2 regions of the Paenibacillus residui genome follow, and region 2 is predicted to be linked to the other one. Evidence: a T-box and tRNA genes for the amino acid it is inferred to sense, from the RefSeq annotation. Region 2 holds a T-box; the other holds one or more tRNA genes.
What was found. The T-box of region 2 lies ahead of ACFQ03_RS08790 (arginine--tRNA ligase). A T-box ahead of a tRNA ligase gene usually reads a tRNA of that ligase, here a tRNA-Arg.

Region 1: it has a tRNA-Arg gene. The T-box ahead of ACFQ03_RS08790 (arginine--tRNA ligase) is inferred to sense a tRNA for this amino acid. The anticodon was not compared.

Annotation. Positions count from the first base shown of each region.
Region 1 covers NZ_JBHTIU010000078.1:29-16,412, reverse strand. The annotation lists gene serS (serine--tRNA ligase) at 1-483, shown strand, start outside; tRNA gene ACFQ03_RS19600 (tRNA-Ser) at 569-658, shown strand; gene ACFQ03_RS19595 (hypothetical protein) at 849-1,196, shown strand; gene ACFQ03_RS19590 (hypothetical protein) at 1,213-1,362, shown strand; gene ACFQ03_RS19585 (small acid-soluble spore protein P) at 1,375-1,524, shown strand; gene ACFQ03_RS19580 (stalk domain-containing protein) at 2,045-3,496, shown strand; gene ACFQ03_RS19575 (ATP-binding cassette domain-containing protein) at 3,527-4,390, opposite strand; gene ACFQ03_RS19570 (hypothetical protein) at 4,387-5,208, opposite strand; gene ACFQ03_RS19565 (RNA polymerase sigma factor) at 5,201-5,782, opposite strand; gene ACFQ03_RS19560 (hypothetical protein) at 5,786-7,963, opposite strand; gene ACFQ03_RS19555 (ABC transporter ATP-binding protein) at 7,960-8,835, opposite strand; gene ACFQ03_RS19550 (alpha/beta fold hydrolase) at 8,968-9,771, opposite strand; gene ACFQ03_RS19545 (O-antigen ligase family protein) at 10,075-12,567, shown strand; tRNA gene ACFQ03_RS19540 (tRNA-Asp) at 12,702-12,778, shown strand; gene ACFQ03_RS19535 (EamA family transporter) at 12,866-13,777, opposite strand; tRNA gene ACFQ03_RS19530 (tRNA-Pro) at 13,866-13,942, opposite strand; tRNA gene ACFQ03_RS19525 (tRNA-Arg) at 13,960-14,036, opposite strand; gene tadA (tRNA adenosine(34) deaminase TadA) at 14,140-14,607, opposite strand; gene ACFQ03_RS19515 (ImmA/IrrE family metallo-endopeptidase) at 14,866-15,402, opposite strand; gene ACFQ03_RS19510 (helix-turn-helix domain-containing protein) at 15,655-16,017, opposite strand.
Region 2 covers NZ_JBHTIU010000028.1:22,113-38,496, forward strand. The annotation lists gene ACFQ03_RS08710 (MFS transporter) at 1-502, shown strand, start outside; gene ACFQ03_RS08715 (hypothetical protein) at 696-1,061, opposite strand; gene ACFQ03_RS08720 (TetR/AcrR family transcriptional regulator) at 1,359-1,961, shown strand; gene map (type I methionyl aminopeptidase) at 1,968-2,714, shown strand; gene ACFQ03_RS08730 (GNAT family N-acetyltransferase) at 2,755-3,498, opposite strand; gene ACFQ03_RS08735 (class I SAM-dependent methyltransferase) at 3,840-4,652, shown strand; gene ACFQ03_RS08740 (uridine kinase family protein) at 4,694-5,338, shown strand; gene ACFQ03_RS08745 (nucleotidyltransferase family protein) at 5,366-5,539, opposite strand; gene ACFQ03_RS08750 (CYTH domain-containing protein) at 5,726-6,268, opposite strand; partial or broken gene ACFQ03_RS08755 (SDR family NAD(P)-dependent oxidoreductase) at 6,687-7,480, shown strand; gene ACFQ03_RS08760 (alpha/beta fold hydrolase) at 7,510-8,280, opposite strand; gene ACFQ03_RS08765 (alpha/beta fold hydrolase) at 8,291-9,043, opposite strand; gene ACFQ03_RS08770 (GNAT family N-acetyltransferase) at 9,330-9,842, opposite strand; gene ACFQ03_RS08775 (endonuclease/exonuclease/phosphatase family protein) at 10,236-11,054, opposite strand; gene ACFQ03_RS08780 (phosphotransferase) at 11,051-11,932, opposite strand; gene ACFQ03_RS08785 (hypothetical protein) at 12,299-12,562, opposite strand; gene ACFQ03_RS08790 (arginine--tRNA ligase) at 12,602-14,464, opposite strand; T-box leader at 14,512-14,728, opposite strand; gene ACFQ03_RS08795 (aminoglycoside phosphotransferase family protein) at 14,813-15,535, opposite strand; gene ACFQ03_RS08800 (NUDIX hydrolase) at 15,960-16,355, opposite strand.

The DNA.
Region 1 (16,384 bases), on a different contig from region 2:
GCCGCCGGTAGAGATACAAGAGGGTTGATTCGCCAGCACCAGTTCAATAAAGTGGAATTGGTCAAGCTTGTCTCGCCGGAAAGCTCTTACGATGAGCTTGAGAAGCTGACGGAAAATGCGGAGAAGGTTCTGCAATTGCTGCAGCTGCCGTATAGGGTAATGAACTTGTGTACGGGGGATCTCGGTTTCTCCTCAGCGAAAACTTATGATCTGGAGGTCTGGCTGCCTAACAGCCAAGCTTACCGGGAGATCTCGTCTTGCAGTAATTTTGAAGATTTCCAAGCCAGAAGGGCGAATATCCGTTTCCGCAGAGATGCCAAGGCAAAGCCTGAATTTGTCCATACTTTGAATGGATCTGGATTAGCGTTAGGAAGAACAGTGGCGGCTATTCTTGAGAATTATCAACAAGAGGACGGAAGTGTCGTGATTCCGGAAGTTCTTCGTCCATATATGAACAATGTTGCCGTCATTAGCAAAAAGTAACGTTGAAAATTCACTGCTATATGTGATACAATGATCATTGTCCCCAAATGGGCAATGGGAGGATTCCGTATGGAATCGTCCGCTCGGAGAGGTGGTCGAGTGGTTTAAGGCTCTGGTCTTGAAAACCAGCGAAGGGGTGACTCTTCCGTGGGTTCGAATCCCACCCTCTCCGCCAATATTTTAATCAAATAGTAAATAGTTAAGCTGTAACCTGAATAGGTTGCGGCTTTTTTATTTGTCCAGACATTTAGACGGTATTAAAACGAAAAAGGGTTGTGTTAGATGCTAAACAGCATGGTACATACTACTCCTTGTATAAAAGAGGCGAAGCTTCGGCATTTTAAACTCATGGAGGTGTTCATAAAATGAGCAATATCGAAGCTCCAGTGGTTAATCAAGCGGCTTTGGTGGAAGCCTGGCAGGAAACCCTGCCGACCCTGCTTAATGATGGTGACCGATCCAATGTCGTCGGGGACGGGGTAGATGAGCAATCGCTTCGTATACACATTGATACTGCAGGGCATACGGGATATTCTTTTGACTTTCTGTGCACGTATGTCGATTCCCGGGAAGTAAAGGTTGAGCTCGTCGATGTAGAGATCAACAATCGAACCATTGATGAGCGTAACGAAACGATTCAACAGCTTGCAGATGATTACGTAAGACATATTCATGAATGTGCTCAGGCTTTACATGAGCTGACCAACAAGTGAGGAGGCCGTTCATTATATGACGAAAGCAGCAAGGAAAGACAAGAATTTGCAGAATGTTGTCGATAAGCTGGAGACAACTGCGGTAAATAGTCACCAGCGGCAGCAGATTCAGCAGGATACCAATGACCGTCGGCATCAAGATGCTTTGAACCATGACGAAGAATAGGGGGTAAAACCATTGCCGAAAACTAAAACGATACCCGTACCTTCTCCGGATGATAAGCAGTTCCGGGATAGACATGATGAACCTGCCAATGAACCTCTCTCCGGCTCCAAGAAGGTCAAAAATCACAATCATTCCCGCAATAACCATGGAGAAGGCAGTTAATTAGCACAAAGAAGATAAACCCTTAAGACTCTGATGTTATGGTAATTGTTGGAGTATGAATATTTATTAATAACGGCCGCATACTATAATCGACGGTGACAAGAGAGGTTGTGGTTCCGTTGAACTTCTCAGCGAAACAACCGAGTGTACGATTATTTTAGCTCGTTATAGAAACTGGAGGGATGTGCCAAAGACACGTTAGACGTGTCTCCAACACATCGGGACATTGTCGGAGACATGTTATCCAAAAGGAAGCTATACGAAGCTTGAAATGATCCCGAACAAGTCACCGTCACGATCAGAGGTCTCCTGGAGACCTCTGATTTTTGTTGTTTCGCGGAAGCGGAGAATTAAGGTTAATTAAACGAGTCAGGCTCATCGGGTAATATTTAGTATTACTTCATATTATAAAGTATGACTTTTCGGAGGTGGTTATTAAGATAAACCGTATACTGACAAGCTGCAGAAGCACCGATATAATGAAAATAACGTATAAAGGATGAGAAGATGGAGGGGCCAATTGAAAAGCTATCGGTTTCTATTATATTGGGCGTTGTTTTTGATCTGTTATATGGTTCTCACCAATGAGGTACAAGCGGCGGAACAAGAATCCGTAAGTTATTCCGAGCACAAGGTAATTTATGAAGGTAAATCCTTCACGATTCAATACATAGAAGTGGACTTAAAGGATCCTGGCATTAAAGTAACACCATTGCTTGCAGAGGGCGGAATAGGCCACGTGGAAGAGTTTGACCAAATGATTCGGCGAAGCGGTGCGATAGCTGCCGTTAACGGGACTTTTTTCAACGCATATGAACAGGACTCCGGCATCCGGTACCCGAACGGATTGATGATCGCGGATGGAAGGGCGATTCATTCCGGGATAAACCAGACTTTGGCTATAGGCCTGGATAAGAAGGCTGTTATTGAGCATTGGGAGATGTCACTGAAAGCTCATGTATTCCACGAGGGTCAGAATATTTATTCCTTCACTCCGTGGAGTGTTAACAAATACTTCGGAGCGGAAGCTCATGACCAGGTTAATTGGTACTCCCCCGAATTCGGTAAGCAGCATATTGACTATCCCGGCGGTAGCAAGATTGTGATTCGTGAAGGGAAAATTGTCGAAATTACGGAAGACGAGGCTCAGATTCCGGAGAATGGGGCTGTTCTTTTTATCGGTCATGCCAAAGGAAACATCGAATACTTATTGCCGCATCTCCAGGTCGGGGTTGACATTCAATTAGAGGCGGCTCTTCAGAGAAATACAAACGGTCAGAGCGGCAGCAGTGATTGGCTCTCTGCTATTGGAGTAGGTCCCAAGCTTATAACCGCTGGCCGAATAGATATCGATCCGGAACGCGATGGATTCAATGATCCGAAGATAACGAGCTTGGCGGCGGTCAGGAGTTTTGTAGGAATTAACCATGAAGGCAAGATGGTAATGGGGACAACATCGGCCGCAACCTTATCGCAAATGGGGCATATTTTACTGGATTTGGGCTTAGTTGAGGCGATGAATATGGATGGCGGAGCAAGCTCAGCCCTATATGTGAACGGCAAGTTCGTTCGTCCGGCAGGAAGGCCGTTAAGCAATGCCTGGATCGTTCAGAAGCTGGAGCAACCGCAGGTGCAAATTTTTGTAAACGGGCAATATGTTCATGATTATCGGGGATATATTAACGGAAATACGACAATGGCTCCATTCCGTGGAATATTTGAACGGTTGGAGGCGGATTTCGAATGGGATAATGAAACTCGGACGTTGACCGCTTGGAAGGATAATATCCAGCTCATTCTTAGGCCGGATGACCAAACAGCTTATGTCAATGGGGAATCCGTCAGCCTCGATTCCGCCCCCGTCATTATAGACGGACATATTTATATCCCTTTAAGATTTGTTACTGAAGCATTGGGCGCTACTGTGGAATGGGATTCGGAGCTTTATCGGGCGTCGATCATCGTTCCTTAGAGCCTAATGGGCAATGCTGCCGACTCTTTATTAAAATCTGCCGTTCTTTTCCCGTGTCCAGCGGCGAATGTAGTAAGCGTCCTCCAAGTTCGGTGGAACATCGACGAAGGAATCTGCAGGAGGCTCCGGTCCTATTGAACGAATAATGGCCTGCTGCCCTTCTAAGCGAAGCGATAGGATCCTGTCCGGATTCAGGTTAGGGAGAAGTTCAGGGTCCATAGTTCCGCTCCAGACCGACCAAGGGAGGTCCTTCGTCCATCGGGCAGGGGTACCGTGGAAACAGAGCATACCCTCATCGATCCAAACGATTTCGTCGGCCGCATATTCCCATTCATTCAATTCGTGGGTGGACACGATTATAGCCTTTCGTTCGGATTCCCTCGCTAATTCGCTAATGATCTTCTTCCGTTCGTGTATATCCAGGTAATTCAACGCTTCATCCAATAGAAGGAACAAAGGGTCCCCGAGAAAAGCTTGCGCTATGCCAAGACGCTGATGCTGGCCTTGCGAAAGCTCCTTTATTTTTACATTTCTCAGGGGCTGGAACTGAAATCTCTCGATAACCGCTTCCACCTCCTCCCGGGAATCTAATCCTTTGAGCTCGGCTAAATAAGACAGGAGCTTGTAGGGTGTCATTTCTTCATACATTTGCAATCCGGTAGGCATATATCCGATGCAGCTTCGAATAAGGGGGAGAGCCTCTTTAACGGTATGGTTTAAATAACGAATTTCGCCTTCATTGGGGAAAAGCGCGGTCGCCAACAGCTTGAGCAGAGTGGTCTTACCGGCTCCATTCCGCCCAACGAGCAAAGTGATGCCCCGGGATAAATATAGATGGTCTATGTTCAACAGGAAGTCGGGATGGCGATATTTCACTTTGTTCAGTTCAATCATACCGGATTCCTCTCACGGGATGTCCAATCCAATTTGCGCGGCCGATAGGCCGAAAGGAAGCAAGCCAATCCGGCGATCAGAAATAGTCCATAATAGACTTTTAGCTGTCCCAGTTCGATCCACTGATGAATAAGCAGCCATTCCTGGCCGAAATGAAACAAGAGAAAGGCCGCGATGGAAATGGTGAACCCTGCAGCAATCCCTTTGCGATACGTAAGATACGCCATCAACCCTCCCATGAAGAGAACAACGGATAACCAGGACAACATGAAGGTCAGAAACGAAAAGGACTTAACCGTCCATAACAAAAAAAGTGTACCAAAGAGTCCCAGCACAATATTAATAGCGACGACGATCAGCAGCCGGCTCAATATTAACAGCGCCGGTGGGAAGGGATGGATGCTCTCGATCGTCCTCATTTCCTTATTCCAGGAACGGTAGCTGTAGGCCATTCCGACGAGAATAAACAAGGGAATGGCAGTTGAAAACAGATTTCGCGGGACGAAGGTGTAGTTAGCAATCATACCGCACGTCGTCAAAGTAATCATAATAAATACAACAACACTGACCGCCCAGAACGATTTATGATAGGCTTGAAGCTGGTTCCTGCACAATCGGATGAATGACGGCTTTTTGCGCGGGACGGCGGACAGTTGAAGGGCTTGATGCTCTTCCTTAAGTCGGTCAAATTCATTCTGCAGATTGGCAATCAGACGACGTGTATCCTCTGGCTTCGGGGAACTAACGATATATCTGGATAACGGCTCTGCCAGCCCATTCATCATCTCATCGATTTCTTTCAAATCCGTCTTATGCATACGTATTTTCCCCCTCCTTCTTATGGCGGATCTGCACACCTTCTTGGATTAAGCGTGAACGCAGCCTTTTCAATCCTTGATATAAATTGGTTTTGACGGTGGACAGCGGGATCTCCATAATTTCCGAGATTTCATGCAGCTTCAAATCCTGGTAGAACCTTAGGATAATAATTTCCTTCTGAAGCTCGCCTAATTCATGAAGTGACATTAGAATTTCTTTACGCGTTTCCTGTCTTTCGTAGATTTCGACGACGGAAGGCCCTTCATCCCGTCTGTCCGGCGTTTCAGCAATCTGCTGCTTTTCATTCTGAAATCCGAGGCTTTTCCAGTAATCGCGGCATAAATTCAGAGCGACACGATACAGCCAGGGGCGGATTTGCTCAGGCAGCCTTCCCTTCTTCAATTGCCGGATTAATCGCAGGAACGTCTCTTGAACGAAGTCTTCCGCTCTTTCCCGATTGTACAGATGCCGTTCCAAATAGCCGAGCAGGGGTCCATGATAGCGATGGATAAGCACCTCAAATGCCGCTTGATCCCCGTCGGCCATCCTTTCGACCAATTGTTCATCCGTCACCGGTTATCTCTCCTCTCCGGAGTATGGTTGCATTACCCGGTTCCACTCCTCCAGCCATTCTTGTTCGGTAATGACCGGAATATCCGCTTCTGAGGAATGGCTTTGAATAGATAGCCCCCGTTGATAAAAGGTATTTAACAGCGATTTAACCTGCGCTGTTTTTCCCTCGGCGATAGCCCGGTCGATCATGGCGTACAGATCTGTTCCCTGGTTTAGGGAAAGCAGCGGGTATACACCAGCCAAGCTTCCTTTGACTATCTGTTCATGGGTGAAATGCATCTCTTCACGTAAATAAAGATAATAGAAGGCATTGCGAATCAGGCCAACGATGGAGTGAGGTTGTTCCTCTTCCGGTTCGGAGTAATAATTCATATGTAAATCTCCGAACAGATAGGCATTTACCGTTTTCCCCAGCTGATACTTATCCAAATTGTGGGACGTCGTTTCAGACAGGATGAGGCTATGCCCGGTAACCTTAGCCATACCCCCAACGTAGCCTTGGTTAGCTAACGATAGATAAAAAATTTGATCAATCCCATTGGGCGGTTCATTCAACCAGGAGCGGTAATAGTTCAAATGCTTAGACAAGTCCCGAAGAAATCGTTCCGCCTCAAGCTTGTTGCTGGGCGTAGTAATGATTCGAACCGGCTCTTCGGGTACGGTTACTTCTATAAAGCTGCCCGAGAGGGCCGTCAGCCCGTCTGCTTCTGCTGATTCAAATTGTTGGTTTCCCGGCTTGCTTGACTCCGTTTCGGGAATAGTCCCATAGAGCCGATGGTCAAATCCTTGAAATTGGACTTTAAAACGAGCTTTATATTCCAGCCCCGCTTCCGTATTCAAATAAAGCTTGTCCGTATCCATTCTACCTTTAAAATAACGAAATTGCTCTCCGGGCAAAGGGTACCACGCGGCGCTCTCCGGAAGAAATGCGTTCTTGCCCGAAAGGAAAATCGGGATGGCGGGACGTTCGGATAAAACCATCCATTCGTATAAAGGACCGTTATAAGATAACTCCAAGGTTTGAAACTCAAGATCCGGATCCGGGCGGACGGATTCCAGAATGAACCGGTCTCCATCCCGGACCCAGGCGACCGATTGATGATTCCACTGCACACGGGTGACTTCCAAATTACGGTTTAAGACGAATGGCAGGGAGGCCGTTTTCTCCTGATCATAATTAGGAATCGTTAAGACGGCATCGACTTGAATCCGGTGGTTGGATATACGGGATACCGACAGTTGGTATTCGCCTATTCTAAACTCGTCGGGCTTATTTTTCGAAACAAGCTGTTCATAAGAAGCTGCATCTTCCCTGGCCGCTTCATACTCTTTATAGCGGTCTATCCATAGTTTTCCGTATGGAATGAAGCATAGAATGACTAAGGCAGCAGCCCCCGCACATAGTCCCAACCACCATCTCCGGAGGCGAGAGGGCCGATGAAGAGTGAGATAAGCTGCAGCAGCGACCAGCAGTAAGAGCGTAACCGAAAGGGTGAAACCTCTGGCATACCACAGCTCGTCCGCAATGATGGAATGTCCCCATAGTTCGCTTTCCAGAAGGGAATCAACGAGAAATTGGTTTAGATGGAAAGTGGTAAGAGGGTACAGCTCATAACGATTAATGATGAATACGTCCAGGAAGAAGGTTCCGAACATCCAGGCACAAAACCCGATCAGATATGTAATTCTTCCCGGTATCCATGCACTCAGAAGCATAGCTAGTGCCAGTGTGACAGCATAGGACACTTCATATTGGAGAGCGAACAGCAGCGTGTAATCTATCACTGCAGAGACGGAAAGCTGACGAATCCATCCGTAATATATAAATACGATGGCCATAGCTGCAGTAAAAAGACTTAAATAAATTAAATAAACAGTATATTTCGCAGTAATCCGAGTCCAGATAGAAACCGGCAAGCTCCCCATCCATGAATATCCGGGCCGGTGGAAATCGGAGCGAATGGACCAAATTCCAAGCATGAATGCCACCCCGAGAGTCAATACATGCTTAACCTTGTGAAATTGGTAAGCGTAGGCGTACAGATTCTCGGAGGCGGGAGGTGCGATATGCGACAGTTCGAAGGCAAACCAAAAACCATAAAGCAGAGGCAGCAGAAACAGGATTGGTTTACTTAGCAATGCCTTGGTTTCAGACTTTACCTGTCCAACCCATTTGCTCAACTGGCCTCACCGCCGATCAAGGCCAGGTAACCGTCTTCCAGGGAAGGGGAGAGCGAGAGAGCATTAGCCGTAGGGGAATCGGAGGCAATAAGCTTGCATTGAATTCCTCCCGGTATGCGGCGGGAGTGAATAAGCTGGATTTCCGGATTCCCAACCAACCGGAGGAATTGCTCCTCCTTCACCTCTACTTGCCACACCTTGCCCTCGGCGCGGGCTTGCAGCTGCCGTTGGGACCCGACGAAGGCAAGAACCCCTTGCTTCATTACGGCAAGCCGCTGGCAGCTGCTTTCAATATCCGAAACAATATGTGTCGATAGGAGTACCGTTCGCTTAATGCTGAACTCCGATAACAAATGCCGAAAACGGATACGTTCCTCCGGGTCAAGACCGGCAGTGGGCTCGTCCACAATCAGAATTTCGGGTGAAGCGAGCAGCGCTTGGGCGATCCCCAGCCGCTGCTTCATGCCTCCGGAATAGGTTCTGACCTTATCCTTTGCTTTAGTCTGTAGATTGACTTTTTCCAGTATAGTGTCAATAGCAGACTTCCTTAGTCTGGGGTCGTTCATTCCCTTCATAACGCCGATATAATCGAGAAAATCATAACCCGTCATATGCGGATAAATTTCGATAAACTGCGGAAGATACCCGATTATTTGGCGGATCTCTTCGGCATCGGACAGGGGACGGCCGTTTATTCGAACCGTACCTGATGTAGGATTCAGCAAAGTGGCTAGAATCTGCATCAGAGTTGTTTTACCGGCTGCATTCGGTCCCAGCAGCCCGAACATTCCCGTTGGGATTGTTAAATTTAGGTTGCGAATCGCCCAAACGTCTTTTTTAAATTGTTTGGATAAATCTTCAATTTTGATCAACGTTCTCATCCTTTGCCGGACTATATGAATCGCATTCTAATCCTTCAACGATTGCCCTATGTAAAAAGTTTGAATTAGACTTAACCGAAACAAAGACCAACCGGCTTCGATTGGTCCTGTTAAGCTTAATGGTTATCCGTAGATTTGCGAGAGGAAGGCCTTCATTCGATCAGCCAGCAATGAGGGAGCTTCGATCATCCCCATATGTGCGGCACCGTCGAGCAGAAATGTCGAGATGTTGTCCCCTTCAACCGAGAAGGTTTTGTCCGGAAGGACAATCTGGTCTTCCGCTCCGGCCACCAACAGTACGGGCACTTCGGCCATTCTCAGCACCATTGTGCGGTCTGTTCGTTCCCTCATCCCCTGGAGGGAGCGGATGGCTCCGTCCGGATGCGTTGCTTGGCCTATTGCCGTCATGCTCTCGACCTCCCGGCTCATGCTCTCCAGATGGGCTTTGGCAAAAAGCTTCGGGATCAATTCCCCTGCAAATGCATTCATTCCCCGTTGCCGGATGGCTTCCATATTATCGGATCTCTTCCGCTTACCTTCTTCATTGTCAGGCAGCGCGGTAGAGTGAATCAGACCGCAGCCGGCCAGCTTATCCGGATGCTTCCCGGCAAAGGCGGCAGTTACATATCCGCCCATAGAATGCCCGAATAGAACGGCCTTCTCGATCTCAAGCTGCTCTAACAGTTCAGCAATGTCTTCCGCCATAGTTTCCATTAAGTACGGGCCTTCCGGAACGGAAGATTGCCCGTGCCCTCTTAAATCCGGAATGATGAGCCGGTAGCCGTTCTCTAATGCCGGCGCGATGAACTTCCAATACTGCGAGCTTCCGCAAAATCCATGCAGCAGGACTACGGCATGACCCTGTCCGCGATCTTCATAGGCCAGCTCCACCTTCTGCCCCAGAGTGCGTAATTGAGCTTTATGCATGGGTTTTCCCACCTTTCGATTTGTAATGGATAAAGAAAAACAGGCACATAACCAGGTCCGTAAAAATACTTTTCGTATAGTATAGCATGCCGCGGTGTATTACATGCAAAGGGGAGAAGCCGAAAGTAAAAATTTTACATTTTTATTTTAGAAAGCTCTATTTCCTGACACAAAATGAATTTATTCATTTAATTTTTTAAAATATAGAAACTTTTTCCAAAGTAATAAGTCTATATGGTTGTAATATTCATTACAGCATGGAAGGGCCAGATGAAACAGGCCCATAAAGATAAAGGAGCAGAGATGAAGACTAAATTAACCAAACAACCCGAGCGCCTCCCGGTAAACCTGGGAATATCGGAGCCCAATGAAATCATATATTGGACTGGCCTGGGATTTATTCTATTGTTCTTGTTCATCGCCCCGTTCCGCACCGGCTTATATAACGGCTATCTGATTCAATACGAAGTCAATGTTTATGGGTCGGCAGCTTGGACAGCCTTATTCTTCTTTCTCATTTCGCTTTATTGGATCTTTCGTTGGAAAATCAGCTCCGTGAGAGATGCGTTAATGTTATTAGCTTGGGGTTTGCCTTTATCCTACCTCTTATCCGGATTCGTGGCCGTATCTCCCTACAGCAATGGAAAGCAGATTTTGCTTCATGCCATGTATGCGATGTTATTCGGGCTGGCGGCTTATTTCGCTCGAAGCCAATCGGGGAACCGGATGCTCCAATTCGGAATTATGACTTCCGGTTATATGGTGGTCATTTATTGCATTCTAAACATGTTCGGAAACGCTTATTTTCGTGATGCTGTCATGGAAGACCAAGGCTTGAGGCTGACGGCTGTCTTTCAGTATGCCAATGCTTATGCGGCTGTGCTGATTGCCCTGCTTTTGGGCTGCTTGCATTTTATCATGTCCTCCCGCAGCCGGGTGATCGTTGCACTGAATGCATTAATGCTGGTTCCGTTGGCTCTCTCGTTCTCGCTAACTCTATCCCGCGGGGGAATTGTGGTGCTTCCGCTTATATTGCTGGCGCTGCTGCCTTTCCTCTCCGTTGTCCGGCAAATCTGTTTTTTTATATATTTGGGGATCGGCTTCACAGCCTCCTTCCTGATTACGGACCGGATCAAGAGCATATCACTCGAAATGCTCAAACGAATGAAAGCCTCTTATGAACAGAATGGTGCCGCCGATACGGTCAGCCTATTGGATCCTCTTTCCTGGAAAGGCTGGCTGACGCTCGTACCGGTATCGATTGGGGCGGCAGCCCTTATTGTCATCCTCCAGCTATACCTGGCGCCGTTGATGGAAAGAAAGCTTGCGCGGTTTGCCGGCTGGAAATGGTCTAATTGGATTGTTCCCGTTGGCCTCATAGCCTTAGGGGGAATCGGACTTCTGCTTATCACTCAGGGTTCAATGGTCGGGAATCTGCTCCCGCAAGCGCTGCACCAGAGGATCGCAAGCATTAACCTCCAACAGCACAGTGTACTCGAAAGATTAATGATGTTCGCCGACTCATTGAAAATATTCGCCGACCGGCCGGTTCTCGGCGGAGGCGGCGGGGTCTGGGAGGCGCTGTTCACCGCTTACCAGGGCGCTCCTTATCTTCCGAGGCAGGTTCATAGCTATTTCTTTGAATACCTTGTTGAAACCGGCTTGGTCGGGCTTATTTTCCTGGGAGGGTTACTCCTGCTGGTGTTTATTTTTTATATCAAAAATGTGTTCTTAAGCAAAACAACAGATCCCGATCAATCAATTCTTTATTATCTTGTGGCCATGTCCATCTTGCTTCATAGCGCGCTTGATTTTGAAATGAGCTATGGCTATATCGCCGCACTCGTGTTCCTGTGTTTGGGTGGGATGGCATCCGCTGTAACTACTGAATTACGCCTGGAAGGAAGCAAGCTGTGGGGTTGGCTTACGGATAAAACCTGGGGACGGCTTGTTCCGGGTATGATTTCGGCCGCGGCCCTTATAGTACTGATCATATCCTTTTACGACTATCAGGCGAATAGAACCTTCTATACTTACTTGGATCAAAGCATGAAGGGGAACAATGCCCATGCGAACCAAGCTTTAGAAAAAGCCTTAAAGGCGAGGCCGAATCATCCTGAATATGTGTTGGCCAAGGTCAATGAATTAAATAAGATGTATAACCAAACAGGGGATTCGAAGATTCTGGAGGAAGTGGCGAAGCACCTGCAGCAGTTAAGTAAGAAGGAGCCTTACAATCGTTTGCTTGTTGAACAGCAGTTCATTTTACATCTCCGAAAGGATGAGCTCCCGGAAGCATTGGACGTTGCATATTCACGTCTGGAAAGCAGTATTTGGGGCCTGAGCCTGTTTGAGGATTTTCCAAACTGGTATGATCGTGCGGTTGATCTGAACCTGCAGCTGGGTGATCAGGCCAGAAAAAATAATGATCCTGCAGCGCAGCAAAAATACTGGGATGATGCCATTCAGCTTTACCAAACGGTGCTGGATAAAATGAAGGAGCTGGAGCAGCTTCCGGAAGGGCAGATGCACGAGCCGTTCGGGGTGGGTCCGGGGATGGCACTGTCTATCGGACAAATTTATTATTTGCGGAATGATTACAAGACTGCCGCGGATGTCATGGAACCCTATACCGAAGGGAATTGGGAGCTTCCGGCAAGCCGTGAATTGACCCGGTGGTATTTGGCGGCGAGAATGAGGCAGGGAGAGGAGCATCCTCCATTGTATGACAAATTCATCGGGCAGTTCCCTGATGAGAAAGAATGGATTGAAGGAATGGTTCATTACGATGCTTGAAGGATTTCGATGAGGGAATCGTGATACCACGGATGAATATTCCCGACTAACAAGGGCAGCTACTAAAAAGTACTTGCATCTGATTCTAGGACATGCTATTATATTGCTTGTGCCTTTCTTATAGTAGTTGCCAAGGAGCTGTGGTGTAGAGGCCTAACATGCCTGCCTGTCACGCAGGAGACCGCGGGTTCGAATCCCGTCAGCTCCGCCATTTAACCCAATGATATGATTTAGAGCAGAGTGCGACTCTGCTCTTTTTATTTTCTCTCGGAAAAACAAAAAAACGTCCGAAGACGTTTTACTGAAGCTTGAGCTGGCGTTTCCTTCTTAGGCTGGCGATCCATTCCGGCAATGCGATGCCTGCCAATATGATCAGTACGCCGATCCATTTCGTCACCGAAACCTCTTCCCGAAGGACAAGGCTGGAAGCAAGAACTGCGGTCGGAAGCTCTGCAGCACTCAGGATCGTAGCCAGTGATCCGCCGATATGAGGAACCCCCAACGCAAATAAAAAAGGGGGGATTACGGCGCCGAGCAAGGCCAAAACAACCGCAAATTTAATGAGTCCGTTCCATAAGGAGCCGTCGACCAGAAAAGATGGCGGGAAAATGATGCTGATCAGTATAAATGAACCGGTGAGCATGATGGCGCTTCTTTTGGCCGGATGGATATGAGGAGCGGTTCGGCCGCTGAATAGAATGAACAGTGTATACATAAGGGCGGCAACCAAACCCAAGGCCACGCCTGCTAAAGTAAAAGAGCCCAGTCCCTGTTCCAGAATCCCGCTGGCGAGCACCGTTCCGGCCAGGAGAATCAGTAGGGCGACCAGCTTTTCTTTGCCCGGCCACCTCCGGTTGAGTAGTGACTCGATAAGCAGGCCCATCCACGAAAATTGAAACAACAGAATAATTGCCAAAGAAGCCGGTACATATTGCAAAGCGGCATAATAAAATACACCCGTCAAACCGGTCGTTGTTCCGACGGCCATCAGCATTAGTATTTCTTTAAAGGATGCCGGTGATACCGCGTCTCCCTTTTTTCTGATTTTAACGACGATAAAGATTATCCACAGTGTAAGCATCCCCAGTAAGGTCTGGCTTCCAACGACCTGATTGACGGTAAAGCCCGATTGATAGGCCAGCTTGACGAAGGTGGACAGCACTCCAAAGCTGCAGGCACCTAAAAATACCAGAATTACGTATCGCATCATGGGTAACTTCATCCTTTTAGCTCGTGTTATGCATCTAAAATACAACAAGAAAGGGACCCCCAATTCTGGGTCCCCGATGCTTATGTAATGGTCGAGACGACAGGATTTGAACCTGCGACCTCTTGGTCCCGAACCAAGCGCTCTACCAAGCTGAGCCACGTCTCGATATCTTATTAACTTACTGGCGCGCCCGATACGATTCGAACGTACGACCTGCAGTTTAGGAAACTGATGCTCTATCCTGCTGAGCTACGGGCGCTTAAGCAAAAATCATTATATCATAAATAACCGGGAATGGGAAGAGGAGCAGCCTTCCAAAATTTCCGCTGATCCCGGACAGTTGCGCCGGAATCAGCATAAGTCTAACGGCTTTTCTTTCGCAAGGTGCGGAAGAAGTCGGTGAGCATAGAAGCACATTCTTCCATGAGAATTCCGCTGGTAACCTCCACCTGATGGTTAAACCTTTCCTCCTGCAGCAGATTCATTAATGTCCCTGCACAGCCCGCTTTAGGATCCGCCGTTCCATATATGACATGGGGTATTCTTGACTGGACAATAGCCCCGGCGCACATAGGACAGGGCTCTAATGTTACATACAGGGAGCAATCCAGCAGCCTCCAGGCCTGCAGATGTTCGCTCGCTTGCCGGATCGCGATTAATTCGGCGTGAGAAGTCGGGTCCAGTGAGGTTTCCCGCAAATTGTGCCCCCGGCCAATAATTTCTCCATTATGAACAATAACGGCACCGATGGGAACTTCTCTTTTGGCCAATGCTTTCTCCGCCTCTGTTATAGCTTCGCGCATCCAACGGACATGGTCCGGATGGTCCACTGCTTGTCCCTCCCAACTTCTGAAATGTGGATAATTCATCGAACATCCATTCCTTTGTTAACATGTTGTGGATAAGATTGTGGATAAGTTCTGATGACTTCCGTTTTCTATTGTATAATTCCTTAATCTGAAGAGCAAACAAACTATGAAAAACGTCGAAAAGTCAGAATATTTCAGCATAAACCCGTTTGACTGCCGCCCTGAAAATAACTACATCCAAATCATTCCAACCTGTGAATAATTCCTGAATAACTCATGCTAAATCAGCTTGCGCTCATCCAAAGCTACTTGTTTAAGCCATTCTTCGTGCAGTATAGTTTGCAGGATTCTACGTTGAATTTGCTCCACTCTTCTTCGCGCAAGCTCTCTGGTGACTCTGAACGTATGTGTAATCAAGTCTATCAAATCATTCTGATGAGGAGGCAGTTCCATCCGGTTTAGCATGAAGAACGGAATGGCCGCATAGGGCACGAAGCTGTTCGCATCCTGTTCCTGCCACTGGAGAAAGGATTCCGGCATGCAGAATTGATTTCCGGAATGCCTCAGGACATGGCAAAGCTCATGAAGGAAATCCTCCCACTGCTCCTCAGGAGATAGGCGGGCATCCACATTTACGCTGTACATACCTAGACCACGGTCAATATGACTGCTCCGAAAAGGCTGATAATATACCCAGATATTCATTCTTGATGACACATATTCTATGGTGAGATGCTCCGGAGTGGTAATTCGATATTTGCGGCAAATTTGTTCGACCCATTGTTCGAAAGGAGTGCATTTGTAAAGAGATAACACCGTTATCACCTCTTGTCATCAGTTTAATACAGAACATACGTTCCTTTTTATTTCGAAAAAGAAAGCCCTTACTGGGCACAGAACTTTCCTTTAGTAATTGTTATTTTGCCATGCCTCTAATTCTTCGTTTCAGGCAGCTCGAACGAGCCTGCACCTCTACTTGAATCAAAACAGCGACCGGGTTTCATAGCTTCTCGTAACTGGCTTGTCCGGTTTAGCCATGGATTCCCTCATAGCTTCCCGCTGGTCAGGTTATTTTCCCTGCCGGTCCCCCGGCTTGCGGTCTTTCTCCTTCTCCATTAGAAATTCAAGAAATTTGCGAGTCTCCTCGCGTATTTCCGGGGAAGCGTTCTTTAAATCCCTAAACAGAATCGTCAGCTCCGGATCATCAATATCGGGGATATCCTGGGTTGGCGTATCCCGACCAAGCAGATAGTCGACAGAGACATCGAAGAAATCGGCTATTTGCTTTATAGTGTCCGGGTCCGGCTTCCGGTCTCCCGTTTCATATCTGGATAACTGAACATTGGAGATGCCCAAGGATTCGGCCAGTCTTTTTTGTGAGAGTCCTGCCTTGTCTCGAAGAGATTTGATTCGATTACCCAATACGCTCATTGGAATGTCCCCACTTTGAAATCAGTTAGTACTCAAATATTACCATTTACCATTACGGTAATAAATAGTTTTGCCAAAACGGAAATAAAATGATTGACATTACCAAAATGGTAATATTAGAATACACATATAGTAACCGATTTGGTAAATTCAAACTATTCTTTTCGGTGGATACCTATTACTCACAGAAATATGGTTAAGAAAAGTATATTTTTTTGTTTCTATATTACCAAATCGGCAAATTCAAGTGGAAAAGGAGAGGATTGAATGAGTAATAAAACTTTAGAAATTGAGTCTGGAAAGTATGAGAGAAAAGAATTAATTCTTACTAACTCAACTTTCGCACCTGAAATTCTTGCCTGATGCC
Region 2 (16,384 bases):
CCTGAATTTCTTCCCGATTTTCTATTCGTCGCTCGACATTGCCGGGATGGATGCCGCGCAGAAATCGTCTACTGCGGCCTATATCATCGCAAGCTTCGCTTTCCTGTTTACCATCGGCCGTTTTGTAGGCGGCATTATCATTTATAAGCTCGGCGAAAGACGCACCCTTATTGTTTTCTCGCTATTCGCGCTGCTGTCTCTGATTGTTGGACGTATATTTATGACCGAATTCAGTTATTTAATGATGCTGTTCGGTCTCGCCATGTCCGTCCTGTTCCCGACCGCACAAGGCATTGCCTCGAAGCTGACGCAGCAAGCCGGTTCCTTGCAAGGCCTCATCTATCTCGCCTCCGGACTCGGCGGAGCCGTCGTCGGCGTTGTGATCGGGCAAGTCTCCAAAACGTTCGGCATCGGCAACGGGTTTAATTTGCTTATCCTGTTTACCGCCATCATATGTCTGCTCGCCTTCCTGATCCGAACTCCGAAGGTGACCGATCAGTAAAGAAAAGATCATACGGAGCATTTTCATAATGCTTTAGCCCGACGAAACAAGCTAAAGACTTATCCCAAGAAGAGCGAGATTAGTGGTCAACATCCGCTAACACTCGCTCTTTCTCTAACCGACTGGCTGCAAACTTATGTGAATACATACTGATAAAACTGTTTCTGGATGTCTCTGGACCAACGTTTCGCCATTAGCGTTGAAATAACTTAAGGATATCGAGATTATCAGTTACACAAATAAGTTTTTCTTTATAATCACAGTTTTTTATAAAATGTGGAAGCTTCTCGAGATTGTACTTTTTGTTCCACTCTATTAGGTTTCTAACACTTTCAAGAGACTCTCGTTTTTTACTCCCAACACTCCCTGTAATGCGTTCTTCATATCGTTTCCATATTCTTGTTTCTTGGACAGACAGTGGAGTCATAATTACAATAATCTTGTCGGCAGCTAAAAAACTCGGTTCTACCCATGATCTGTATACACCTTCAATGATCCAAGCGTCTTGACTCACAATCTCTTTAAGTGTTTGATCCCGTAGTTCCTCTGAAGCCTTCACCCCATAAATATCTGCTTCATTATCCCAAAAAATATCGTCTAAATCATAATGTGGAATATTAAATTGTTGACTTAATAATTCTGATACATATGACTTACCGCTTCCTGAACCACCAATAATATGTATTCTTATGACAGTCCCCTCCTATCAGATTTTTAATATATTTATCATTTTACCCGACTCTTTTCCTTTGCGGCCTAGTTTTCTTAGTCCATTATAAAGTACTTGATCCTTACTTCCAAATGAAGTATATTCATTTTAGATTGACATTACTGCAGGTCTAAATAAGGAGGAGCCATGTCACCACGTACCAAAGAACAGAATGATGCGATCCGGGAGATGCGGATGAACCAAATTATGCAAGCGGCTGCGGAAGTATATTTGGAGAAGGGCATTCAATTGGAAATACGCGATGTTGCGGTCAAGGCAGAGCTCGGCTACGGAACCGTGTATCATTACTACAAAAATAAGCACATGCTTCTGGAAGATTTACTGTGGGATGCTCTGAATCGGACAGAGTCGGCAGTAATGCCTGCTTTGACGGGATTCGGCGGCGGTTTGCTTAAAGCTGAGTCGTTCTCCGGGCTGCTCCTGCGGGAGTGCATCCAGGATCCTTCCGTCTTTATTTTGCTTAAAACGGTTGCGGATAATTTCCACCACTTCCCGGGAAACCGGTTCAGCAAGCTGTTTGCCGATTTTCAGGAACGGATTTATTTGCCCTTTGTGGAAATGATTCGTGAAGGATTCGGTTCCAAATCGCCGGAGAAAACAGCTAATCTGATATTTGGCTCGCTTGTTGGCTGCGCAGCATTGAACATCCACCACAATATGCGGAACGAGATGGATGTGGAAGGGTTCGTCGATATGATTTTTTCAGGCATACAGTTAAAGGAGAGATGAATGGAAATGGTCATTCTGAAATCGAGAGCAGAAATTGAAGAAATGAGAAAAGCCGGCCGAATTGTCGCTGCTTTTCATCAAGCAATCGCAGATATGATCCAGCCGGGTGTCACGACGCTCGATATCGAATCTTTCGCGGTGCGGTTCCTGAAGGAGAATGGCGCCAAGGCTTATACGATAGGCTATAACGGCTATCCGTTTGCGACATGTGCGTCTGTCAACGACGTCATTGCGCATGGTTTTCCGAGCGGGAAGCCGCTCAAGGAAGGCGATATCGTCAAAATCGACATCGTCGCGGAGGCGGATGGCTGGATCGGGGATTCAGCCTGGTGTTATGCGGTCGGCGAGGTGTCGGAAGAAGCCCGTAATCTGATGCGGGTAACGAAGGAATGCTTATATCTTGGTATCGAAAAAGCTGTCGTCGGAAACCGGATCGGCGATGTGATGCACGCGGTTCAAACCCATGCTGAGCGAAACGGATTCTCGGTAGTGCGTGATTTGCTTGGTCATGGCGTAGGAAGGGAGATGCATGAGGAACCTAATTATCCCCACGTCGGAAATCCGGGCAAAGGATTCCGCTTGAAGGAAGGGATGGTTTTTACGATCGAGCCGATGCTAAATGCCGGAACAGCGTTAATGACGATTGATGCCGACGGATGGACCGCCAGAACCGCTGACGGCTCACTTTCCGCACAGTACGAGCATACGATCGCCATTACTGCGGATGGCCCGGTTATATTGACCGCACAATAGAATTTTCAATCCTTTTCATGGGATATTTCTTGAGATATGATTACTGTTCAAATCCTTCGAAATTGCATCGCCAATCAGACACCCATGCGGGAAAGTACCCTATTCGGTGAGCTACTCTCTGTGAAGCAATGTTACTGGCGATTACGTCATAACTCGGTATCTCTCCACGCCCCAATATTTCAAAAGTTAACCTGTTTACAAGATAACTAGCCAATCCCAAATTACGATATTTGGGTAATACTTCTATGCCAATTTGCCACAGTTTTGCACAGGTTTTGCTTGCTCCAGCCACACCAACAATTTCCCCATCTCGCTTTGCAAGCACAGCTAGATCCGTCTGCCAGGGAAGATTCGTATCGTATATAATAGCTTCATTGAATCTTGTAACATCAAATAAACTGACCACTTCTTCTCGCTTAATCCGTTCAAATGAAAAAAAATTCGGCGGTGATATTGGCTTTATTCTTTTTACATCAGGCAGAAAATGCAAGTAAAGACCTCTGATAAATGGTAAGGAGAACACGGTATCCCTGTTTTTGCCCTGCATCTGTGTTTTGGCAATTAACAACCGTTCGGGTGTAGCCGATACTACAATTGATTTCCCCATAGACACAATTTCGAAATAACGTGCCTTCCTTGGAAATGGTCTGCGTCCGGGATTTTCCTTGGCTTCAACAAAAATAATGCTGTCCTTTTCGCCGTTCAGATCATCGATTGAGCAATTAAGGTCAATGGCAAGTTGTGATTGCACAATGAACAGCATTTCTTCTTGTGTCATAATCATCGCTACCCTTCCTTTCGTTTCGGAACTCAACGTAGCTCGTTATTCTTCTGATACTTCCAAGTTAAATATGGCGCGTCGGTTTTCCCCCTCCCTTATCGTTTTGCGCCGTCGTGGTCGCATAAATAACATACAGTTTTAACCCGAAAATGAATAGACTAAATTTTTTAAATAAGCGATTATGGAACTCTTACTGATCTACCGGATGGAAGGTTTTGGGTAGAATCGTTTATACAAAAGTGGTACATTATTTGGGAATCAATAGCGCAGAGTGTTCGGGTTCGATACGTGTGGTTGAGATAACGCGTAAGTCGGAATACACTTTTAGTTTGAGAGGGTTCAGTATGGACAAGAATTCGGTATATAGAACAAATATTATAGGCGCCGGCGAGGTTGGCAGCGCTGTCTCGGTCGACATGGATAAGAATTATGTGCATAAAATTAACAGTTTTTATTGGGATACAAAAGGAAATGACTTCTTAGGAGCAATCGTGCTTCCTTTATATGGAGCATATGTCTCAGAAGAAAAATGCCGGCTTTTTGGCGACGTCACCGGGAAAAAGATGCTGGAGATAGGCTGTGGAAACGGTCAATCCTTGCAATATCTGGGGGAACGCAAAGCATCCGAACTGTGGGCTGTGGACATATCTGAAAAACAAATCGAAAAGGCAGCTCAACATTTGAACGCATGCGGCCTATCAGCAAAATTTATCTGTACTCCCATGGAAGAAGAATGTGGCCTGCCAGTGGATTATTTTGACTTTGTTTATTCAATTTATGCCATAGGCTGGACCACCGACCTAGAGGGTACTTTTGGCCGGATCGCTTCTTACCTTAAAAAAGACGGTGTATTTATTTTCAGTTGGTCTCACCCTATACATAAATGTGTTGCTGCAGAAAATAATATGCTTGCTTTTAAAAAATGTTATTTCGATGAATCTTGGTATTCGGTATCTCTTGATGAAGGTACGCTAACATTATCGGACCGTAAACTATCAACCTATGTGAATGCGTTGGCAAAAGCGGGATTTGTCATTGAGCAAATGGTTGAGGAATCTGATGACGAAATTATGCAATCCCGGGACGATAACAGCGATTTTGCAAAAAAAGCAAAGATGCTTCCAGTAACTTTTGTAATCAAAGCAAGAAAACTATAGTATCCGATAGCTTAATCATAACTAACAAATGGAGGAAAATTATGGACAGGGTTTTGCATGAGATAGCCACTTCGGTTAAAGGAGAAGATAGAAGATTTATCATTGGGATTTCGGGTCATGGTGCGTCTGGAAAGACAACGTTTGCCCATAATCTTGTAAAATTTCTGGGACATAACAATGTAAATTATATCAATACAGATCCTTATATTATCGGTTCTCATCTTAGGAAGTATACTTTAATTAGCTATGAATATAAGAATGAACAGCATCAAGAGAAAATGACAGCTTGCCATCCTGCTGCTCATAATGTATTCGCTTTAGAGAGAGACATACATATGATGAGAGATGGTTTAGATTTTTATACAATAGGCACGAACTATACAAAGAGTAAGTTGGTCTCTTCCGGAAACAAAATTAATATTGTGGAAGGCATGACCGTTGCCTTTACAGATCCCAATTTGTATGATCTAAAAATTTACTTATATACAGATGGGGAAACGGAACTAATGAGAAGAAGTATACGTGATGTTGCTGAAAGAGGAACAGATATTAATTATTTAAAAAAATCTCATGAAGAGCGCAGAATTCAATATGATTTATTTATGCATCCTTATCATCGGAATTTTGATTTGGTTTTAAAAAATTCCAACGAAGACTATATTCTTGAAAAAGGCAGTATTAATTAATATGTGCAGTATCCCTAATCGTCATAATTAGTTCCATGGAATTACATTAAGATCCGGCCAGTTAGTTTTCCATCTAAGTACTTTCTTTTCATAAATCTCTTTTATTATTTGTACTTTATTTGGCCTTACAATTAGCCCGAGTAAATCATTTAATCCAAAAGGTGCGTACAATCTCCAGGTATCATTATCATTTTTTCTCAACCCGATTGCAGTAGCTGTTGTAGGCCAAGTATTAATAGCCTCTTCAAGTGAAGAATAAGGATATAATAGTGTTCTATTTCAAGCTTAGGAGCTTGTTTGAAAATAGAACTCAACACAGGATTCATCTGAATAATCGATGTGAGGTATTCCATTTGAGAGGTAAGGTCTGTGTTATGGGCTGTGTATTTAGAGTTTTCCATCTACAAATTCCTTTCCATTTACCAGGTCTTCATTGGAACCTTCAATCTTTTCTAATAAATAACCTTCAAACAACTGTTTGTATCCTTCCAAGTCCACAGTTATTGGGGTAGTGTCCGATCGTAAAAGCTCAATTTCAAAAATGTTTCCGACACCTTCAACTGTGTCCAAGTGAAAGACAACATGATCTTTAGACCATACTTCCCTTGCTTTTTTAATAGTTATTGCTTGACCGTACAGTGAGGTAAAGATGGGAAGGATTTGTGCGTCTTTAACTTGGTAATATTCAAATTCAATATTTGATTCTTGATTACTTCTACTGTAAACATACACTAGTGTCGACTCTTCGTTTTCTATCCTTATTTTTATTCTCTTAGAGTTTGATTGTGTCTGGGGATCATATATTTTGAAAATATGATCTTCCTGCTGCTTCCTAGTTATAAATTGAGCCTGAAATTGATTAAGTATTTCACGGATTTGCGTGAAATTCTCGCAGAAGTATTTGGTATCTCTACAGAGCTGAACTTTCATTCTTATCACGACCGTTCGCTATTTTTTCAACTAATTTATATCGAACCTTAACCTGTCTTTTTGAATATAAGCTTTAACTTTCATGGCTAATAGTCAGAATATTTTCGTTAGCATCCAAATAAACAACAATCAATTGATCCGTATACTCCGGATTAAAAGTGAAATCCATGATAAAAATCTGTTCTTTTTGCTCTTTTTCTATTGTCACACGCCTAGATCGGACAGAATGACCGTCACCAGCAGGACAACTTACGCCGTCAATCGGCGGACATTATGCGTAAACTGGTATTTCGCGCAAATCTTTATTGCTTTTGATTATGATTTTCTTATTGTTGGTAATACTATTTCTGCCAGCGCTACAACTGTTGACGTTCCATTAGCTGCCCGTGTTAAAAACACGAATCTGGGAGGATCCTGCATGCAACTATATTTAAAAGGAAAAACGCATTGGTTACTGGGTCTACATCAGGAATCGGAAAAGCGATCGCCTTGTCATTAGTAGCGGAAGGTGCCGCTGTGCTTATTAACGGACGTCGTGAAGAAAAAGTTAATCAAACGGTAGAAGAAATTCAAACAAAGTTTCCTGACGCTAACCTTCAGTCAGTTGTAGCTGATCTAGGGACAGAACAAGGATGCCGACAGGTTATTGAGAAGCACTCTGAAGTAGACATTCTTATTAACAACTTGGGAATTTTTGAGCCTGTCGAATATTTTGATATCCCTGATGAAGATTGGTTCAAGCTGTTTGAAACCAACATCATGAGCGGTGTTCGACTTACCCGCCGGTACCTGAAACAAATGATTCAGAAAAAGGAAGGCAGAGTCATCTTTATCGCCAGTGAAGCAGCGATTATGCCATCTCTGGAAATGGCTCATTATAGTGCGACCAAAACGATGCAGCTCTCGCTCTCCCGCAGTTTAGCCGAGTTGACTAAAGGAACGAATGTGACTGTCAATACGGTTATGCCTGGTTCCACTTTAACTGAAGGAGTGGAAACGATGTTAAATCAGCTTTATCCTAATGAGAAATTAACAATGGAAGAAGCTGAAAAGCGATTTATGAAAGAGAACCGGCCAACCTCCATTATTCAAAGGCTTATTCGACCAGAAGAAATTGCACATCTCGTCACCTTCTTAAGTAGTCCTCTTTCTTCTGCCATTAATGGTTCCGCGTTACGTATAGATGGAGGATTAGTACGTAGCGTGTTTTAATAAATCAATTTTGCAGCTGCACCCGTTCATTATCTGGCTTCCTTCAAATCGTCCCGGCTTTGCTCCAGCAACTGAAGGATCGAATCATTTACCAAAGTTGGGTTTTCCCTTGTCATATGCGGTCTATGGCTTCCTCCCGAGACAACTAAATATTTTGATCCTTTGACAAGGGAGCTCAAATATTTAACCCTTTCCTCGTCAACAAATGGATCATGCTCCCCCGAAATAAACAGGCATGGACATTGAATACTTCCAAGCTGTTCCGTTGTAAGCTGCGGGTAAAGACGCCAATCTTCAGCCGATTGTTTCATGAATTCTTGCCAATTCCCTTTATGTGCTTCGCTGTGTCTTTCCATCATTTGGTCGATTGTAGTTTGCATCCCTTTATCTATTAGCCATTCCGGCTCAAATTCTTCGACCCCTGTCGGATCGCAAAATCCACTTGTACCTATTGTAGTAAGCGTAATGACTCTCTCCGGATGATTAACGGCAAGGTAAAGCCCGACATTGGCTCCCAAGCTGTAGCCAACCAAATGCGCGGCATCCATATTCAATTGCCCCATAAATTCTATCACGTCATCTGCAATTTGCGGCGTAGACCATTCAAGGCTTTCGCATCTTGTTCTGCCATGCCCTCTGAAATCCGGGAAGTAGCAGGTGTATTTTTTTTGAAAATCCAATATTTGACTAGCAAAAGCCAATATTCCGCGAGAATAACCGCTGTGCAAAAAAATGAGATTCTCTCCATGCCCCATCTTCTCGTAAAACATTTCCAAATCATTGACCTTTACATATGGCATTATACTCCCCCTATCCGCTGTTCTTTTCCAAAAAATCAAGAATGGTATCGTTTACAAATGCAGGATCTTCCCTATTCATATGAGTTTTATGGCTTCTACCGGGTACGATAACATAACGGGAGTCAGGGATTAGATTTGTCACCCGTTTTAGATCCTCTTCTGGAGCGAACTCATCATACTCCCCTGCGATAAACAAAGCGGGACAGCTTATACTTCTTAATTGATCGTCCGTCAGATTGGGATAGGTTCGCCAATCCTTTATTTTCTGCCTAAGAAACTCCTGCCAATTTCCTTGATGCGCATCAAAATGTCTTTCTTCCATCGATTTAATGAAATCATAGTTTTTGTTTTGCAACAGCCGTTCCGGCTCAAACTCTTCCGATCCCATGGATGCAACAAAGCCGCTTTGACCGATAGAAGTTAATGATGCCACTCTTTCGGGCTGATTAACAGCGCAATGTAGTGCCACTCCTCCACCCATGCCGTAACCGATGAAATGGGTCTGTTGAATCTGAAGCTGGTCCATAAATGCAAAAATATCGTCTGCATGCTGGGGAGTACTCCACTCAAGACTGCTGCTCCTCGTTCTGCCGTGCCCTCTGAAATCCGGAAAATAGCAAGTATACTTGCGTTGGAAGTCGAGTATTTGACTGGCAAAAGCCAATATTCCCCGAGAAAATCCACTATGTAAAAACACTATCGGACTTCCGATCCCCATCTTTTCATAATACATTTCGATGTTGTTGCATTGAATATACGGCATCCCGATTCAGCTCCTTTAAGACGTTATATTTTTCAATTGGAAAGTATAATGCCAGCTGCTCTTTACTATACTTCAGGATCGTAAAATTCCTCCTCGTGTCTCCACCATTAAATTACAATCATCCACAAACATACGTTCTCTATACTTTACCATATAGTGGTAATCGGTTCAAGGGGTTTTTACGCGTCGTGGGATTTGGTGTTTGAGGTTTTCTCGTCTTGAAACAAAATAAGCCGCTGACGCGGCTTATTTTGTTCAAGGAAGCTCTTGATATTCTCTGACAACGTTAGAGTTTAACTTTAGTGAAATACAGATTCAAATCATCATCCACACGAACCATGGAACCGGGAGTTACCGGTTGTTGCTGATACGCCACTCCCCTGCCGTCGGGTATATATCCCCTTTTTGCATACATACGCTGTGCACTGCCATAACTTTGATAGAGTCCGACGCCGATTCCAGCGATTCCATATTTCTCAAATGCAATGTTCTCGATGGCTTCCATTAATGCATTTCCTATCCCCCGATTTCGAAATGGAGGAATAACATTGAAATCATTTATTTCCGGTATGCCATTTTCAACAAAGTAAGGGTAATGTGAGGTAGTAAGAAGATGTAAGCTTCCCGCGAACTGCTGTTGGTAAAAGGCTAGTAAAGTAATTCTTTCCCCTGTTACATTCTGTTCCCAACATCTCTGGATGTAATCCCTGGACTTTCCGACACCATGTTCTGTGAAAACTTGATACACAAGCTCTACGTCCGATTCAGTCATTTGACGAATTTCAATAGAATTAGTCATAATCTCCCCCCCTATTCAATTACTACTATATAATTCGTTTACCAGTTGGTTTAATGCTGGAGAACGTCACCCGAATTGTAAATAGCTCGCCATATCCTGCATTTTTTGTACCGGCATGGACGCTAAATGGATTTCATCCAGTTATTTTGTCTCCTTAAGGGAAAAAAATGAAAACTAACTGGAAATCCTCCATCTATATTTCCTAAAAATGATGATATAGGACGAAGTATTCCATTTTAAATGTAGTTTTTCCAGTTAGTCTAGCGGCTTTCTACCATTCAATAGAATTTACCTGCATAAAATCCAGTTACATCGTCGGAATCACATCGAGGGAATAAGTAATTGGGTTACCTAGGCGATTTTTAGTATAAATAGTTACCGCCCGAAATAGATTCACGAAAAAATAAGCTCGGCCACAACACCATAGTGATCGCTTGGAACTTTGTTCGCTATCGGTGTTGGCTCTGTTCCGAAAAGGCGCAGGCTTCTGACCACGGGCTCCGGATCTTGATACTGCGGGTCCTGCCTCAGCATAATCCAATCCACACGAGCAGGCATTTGCAGTGTATGAAGGCCGTTCCAGCGAGGATTTCGGGCAAAATCGAGGGTTGGTTGAGCCTGCAATCCTGTTCGCCATTGCTCATATTCGGCGAGATCCAGCCATTTAGCGGCACGGCCATTCAGCGATTGGCGCCCCTGCAGAAGCCTATGGATACTAGAATCGGGCAAATCATTGAAATCACCGCATAACCACTCCACAGTGTCCATTTCGGCCATAGAGTCGATCCAATCCAGTACAGCGCATATTTGAACTTCTCGGGTGAGCACACACCTCCAGTCCAGGTGAACATTCGTTATGCCGATGCGAACCGAATTGACCTGCAGGATAGCCCGGTGAGCGCAATAAACCGAAGGATTCGAATCGCTATCCCAAATCGCTTTTTCCATCACAAAAGGGTGTTTACTTAGTATCGCCAGACCTTCCCCGGCATCTTCCAGATCCGGATACGCCTGAAAGGTGACATAGGGATATCCCGTCTGTTCAGCGATATAGGCAGCAATCGGTTTTGACGAATAACCGGGGGTCTGTGCGGCAGCCTCCTGCAAAGAGATAACATCCGCATGAACCGAACCGATTTCTTCGCAGAGGGCGGCCAGTCTGCTGCTTAGCGTTCTTTCGTCGTTCCATATATTATAAGTAGCGATGATCATGTAATCGCCTCGTTCCTCAGCTTGCTCCAATAAGCCCAAGCTTCCAAATATTCTGGCAAATGTGAAGAATGGTACTTTAAGCATGTCGCAATTCTACAATAAAGCTGAACCAGCACCTCTTCCACCAACGACCGGTGATTATCCCACTGCCACAAGGAAGGGTGTAAGGTACGGGCCGCTTGCCGAAGTGTATCCATAGTCAAGTCGTCGGGAGACGAGCAAAAGGCGAAGAGAAAATCATAATGCGGAGGTCCGACCATTGGCGCTGGGTCGATGACGCCTCTCAGTACGGACGAATCAAAAATAAAATTATGAACCCCACAGTCCCCGTGCAGCAAATATGCCTGCAGATTGTCCGATCGGTATATGGCTTCAGGAAGCTGCTTAACCCAATCATGGTCGTCTTGTGGCAGCAAGCCTCCTATTTGATCACGAGCTTCCAAGATTCGCTGCTGCAGGAACGACGGCCATGAGTCGGCAAGAGGCTCATCCAGCCACCCCCAACCTTGGTCAGCACTGTCGCGTTGATATCGATTTATGAGCGACTCCGCCAAGGCGGACAGCCATTCTGATTTGGACCCCATCTCTTTATTGGCGGTTCCTTGAATATACTCATAGACGAAGAATTGATGAGCCGGATCGACAAAATAAAGCTTGGGAAAAATCAATCCTGCGTAGGTTTGAAGAAAGCTTGCCACTAATTCTACGTGCTTAGGACCATCGATTTTCAGAACATATAACGGTTCGTCACGAAAGCCGACAGTGTATACTTTGCCCGCAGTCGTACCCGACATTTCCCGGTCCAAAATACATGCCGGTTGAAGAATTCCTTGATTCTTCAACTGAACGAGTATCGATTGCGCTTGAACATCACTCATTCACATCCTACCTTCCTTTACTTCTGTCCGTGATCCTATCCTTTCCTATCATTTTACTTCTTCCCCGAATTCTTCAGATAGTAAAGATTGAACATAATTAAACTATCCTGTTCGAAACAGTTTTTTCGCAAACACTCTGCTCTTCTTACACTCTCCTTGCTCCTCCACTCAGGGGTATCGGGATAATTCATGATTTTTTTTAATGATTAGTTTGTCATAAAGTAAGTATGAAGTCTTGGTAGCCTTCAGGAGTCGGTTTTCCGTCGGACACTTTGAGCGTTAGTTGCTCTGGAAAAGCCATAAAACTGACCTGGGTAGTCTTTCGACATACTGGGTAATCACCTTCTTTGTGGCTTAGTATGGTCTTCATGGTTTGTTCGGACAACTGGCTTTGGGACAGCAAATCTTCGAGGGCAAGGTGTCGTTTATATCCTTCGGAGCTTTCATTTCCGCCAACAATTCAGGAGCCAATTCATTCAGTCGATTGATCGTTTCTTGTATCTCTTTCTCTTGCCAATTCTGATCCGAATGCAGCAAATAACCGACAATTCCATTTACCAAAGGCTTTAGTGATTGACCGTGCTGGAAGCCAATTTCATAAGGTGTCCCACGCAATGTAATTTTGAGCATTATGTCCCCTCCATCAAACATTTCATATTCATCCGTAGTTCACATACGCTCAGGTGCAGGAAGACCGAGAACCGTTAATGCGTCGCCGATGGTTTCTTTGAATTTGCAGGTGAGCCAAAGCCTGAGCGCTTGTTTATCGCTATCCGCCTTTATTATAGGGCAAGCGACATAGAAATTGTTGAACAAGGTAGCCAGCTCATGAGCGTAATTACATATCATGTTTGGAGACAGTTCCTTACTGGCTGCATATAGCGTATCCTGCCAAGCAGCGATATGTCTGATTAATGAGTATTCCGCCTGCTCCATAGGACGGATCTCTTCCGGAACCATCGGTTGCATATTCAATTCGCGTTCTGCTTTATTTAGGAGGCTAACTGCGCGAGCGTAAGAGTACATCAAGTAGACACCCGTATTTCCGGTTACTTCTGTCGCCTGCTGCATGTCAAAAACAACCTCGGTCAACAAGCTGAACCGAAGAAGATAGTAACGGATGGCGGCAGCGGCGATCATCCGGCTCGCTAGCCCGGTTTTATCCGAACGTTTGTTATCAATGATCTCTTCCATAAGATCAAGTAAATCGGAGATCTTGATCCCTATTCCTTGTCTTCCCGACATAGCATAAGAGGCTTTGCCATCCGATGTATCTATGCCTAGTTCCTTCGCGGCCCCCGGACTTAATGAAACCACACCATAGCTGACATGACGAAGCTTCTCGGCTTGTTGGGTGTACCCCAGGATTTCAAGAGCTTGTTTCACCATGGCCTGGGGATATTCTTGTCTATGGTCGATTACATTGATGACGATATCTGCTTTGCCAAAGGAGGAATGGATTCCATGACCATTCGTCGTCCACAGTTCTTCCGAAAAGCGTTTATACAAGAAGTCCTTTTCCAGCAGCCCGAACTTCCATAGATGATAAGCGATATCTTTAGCGGTATAGGTCAAAATGCCGTTGGAACGGACCAAAACTTTGTCCATACTGTGTTCGGACTCTTTAGCTTCCGTTTCGGACGAGGGCTGTTTTAATACCCAGCATCCCTCCAGCTTGCCGGAAGTTTCCCGGTAAAACTGCGCCGTCTGCTGCAGTAAGCCGAATGCCGCCGCCCAGAACCCACCCCTGACAATATGGCTCTCCCAGACCAATAAATCATAGTGAATGCCAAACTCGCTCATCTCTTCGAGGTGTTCGCGTACAATCCGTTCAGCTATAAGGAATCCGATCCAGGATAAGTTCCCATTCCCCTCTTCCAGAGAATGAAGCACTTTAGTCCTTTGTTCCAGCAATGGGGTATTTTTTTCATACTCTCTATTAACCTCCGAGTAAATATCCCAGCAGAAGTCGCCAAAACGCGAGTGCTCTTTCTTATGGGGAACATTCAAAATACCTACAACCGTATCGGCAAGCTGATTCCCCAGGTCATCGATATAATTATGCACTTCGACATTAAACCCGACTCTTTTCAAGAGTCGTACAAGGGTATCGCCAATGCAAGAATTTCTCAGGTGACCGATGTGGGCGGATTTGTTCGGATTGATGGAAGTATGTTCAACAATGACCTTCTCACCATTATTCAGAGGCAGGGTGAATTCGCGGTGAGCCCATTCCTTCCAATCGATATGCATATTGATAAATCCCGGAGGAGCGACCTCGACGCGATGAAACAGGTTCTCGATATTCCCTTCCTCTTCCAGCTTGATTTTCAACATGTTTGCAATTTGCAGGGGTGCTTTACGTAAACTTTTGGCAAGCTGCATCGCAACGTTCGTTGAATAATCTCCATGTTCCAGATGAGCAGGCTGTTCGACATAAATGTTTACGTCATCGCTGTAGTCGAGACCGGCTTCGTCCAAAAGACTCCTTACCGACTTTTCGATGCTGTTTTGAAGCTGCTGACTGATCAACATTTAAAACCCTCCTCCTAAACTAAAAATAAAGCCTCCATCCCTATAAAAGAGACGAAGGCTTATGCGTTCGCGGTACCACTCTTGTTGTTAAACGTGTCGTTTAACCACTCCATAAGATAACGGTCTTGGCCGTGACTTCCTACTTACCATTCAGAAGCCATTCTCGCGGGTCCGTTTCCCTGCTCACTCCGTACCGGCTCTCACCTCTTCCGGCTCTCTTTGACTCGAGTCAACAGGTACTCTCCCGGTCATTAAATTTTGTGATATTTTGTAAAATAGTATATCTAAACCTTAATAAAGTCAATCTCCCGTCCACAAGCTCGAACCGTGTGGTTCGCCTTGTCATCAACCGGTCAGAAGGCTTTCTGCGAAAGCAACGTCTTTAATAAGCTTCGGATATTTTTCAGGGATTGAGCTGTCTTCCGCGCTCCAGCAGACACCCATTGCCGTCTCCACATAAAGGCACTGCCTTATAATTTCATTTGGAAGGTTAAGGTTTTGTTCCAGTATGCCTATGATATCGTTAATTTTCTTAAACAATTCCGGAGTGATTTCATCGCCGAATTCATTTAATATAAACCGCGGAACATCAAATACGGGATCGCCTATTACGCCTTTAGGATCGATAATGAAATATTGTCCGTCCCGGCCGAGCAACAGATTATCGTGGTGCAAATCTCCATGAAGCAGCATCTGTTGTGAGTATATCGAGGAAACCGATAAGCAGATCTCTTTTGCTTTTTTCATATAACCATACAATTCTTTACAATCATGCCGCGTGCTCATGTATTCTGTGATCCTGCCGACCCACTCTAGGTAAGTCGGGTATATTTCCGCATTGGCGGGCATAATGTGCAAGCCTTTATATATTGAGCAGAATACAGCTAGTCTCTTATCCAGTGAGCTCTCTTTCCTTAAAGGAATTCCCGGACGCACATCCTCTTCAAGGATGACGCCGTTGTCAATATCGGCATCAAACGCTTTGCAAAATCGTCCGCCGTTATATTCACATAAAGTGCTATACTCCGTAAAGATTTCTCGAAAAGCAGGGTTGCCTAATTTAAGCACTGCATTCCCGAAGGTTTCCGAGCAGCATCTAAAGATCAAGTTTGCGGAATAGGAAGGGATAAACTGAAAAGAGGTCAGCCTCCACTTGTCTGCATATTCTTCGATATCCCTAAGAACTTTCGCATAGAACTCTTGGCCAAAACGGTTAATGATATTTTCGGTTTCCTTGGGCTTGAAGCTGTAATGCTTGTTCATAAGAGCATCACCTCCGCTCCTGACCAATCAGGAACTTATTTCCATCTTTAGACTCAATTCTAACCTTTTTCAGCATGGAGTTCTATTGCATCCTTATTCCAGTTTAGAAAATCCGTTTGCACGGCACCAGCAGAAATTGAAAACAGATTTTCAAGGTAGCAGATACTTTATAGCGCGGAAAGTCCTCACTTCTTTCCAAATCAAGTTCAATATCGTGTAGAGGAAGTCCTTAGTTAATCGGTACTGAGTCATTATAATTAATTACATATGACCTTAATTTCAGTTTTTTTGCATCCAGCCATTTTGCATACATGTCGTAATATACCGGTCCATATAATAAGTTTTCCGGTAGTTGAGCAACTAACCTAATTTCTTCAATCTCATAGCTCGGTAATTCGTATAATTCGGTAACTTTGACGAAGAACATCATGCCATAACTACCATTCATCAAATATACTGCAAACGGTGTTAATTCAAATTGTACCGCCCCTGTTTCTTCATATAATTCTCTACTTGCAGCTTGAATTAAATCTTCATTCTTTTCCCTCTTACCCCCAGGCAATTCCCATTGTTGACGTAGCTTATTCCGTATAATTATCAACTGGTTTTGATATTCGGCGATCATGACACATATTTAATTTCATTAGAATTTAT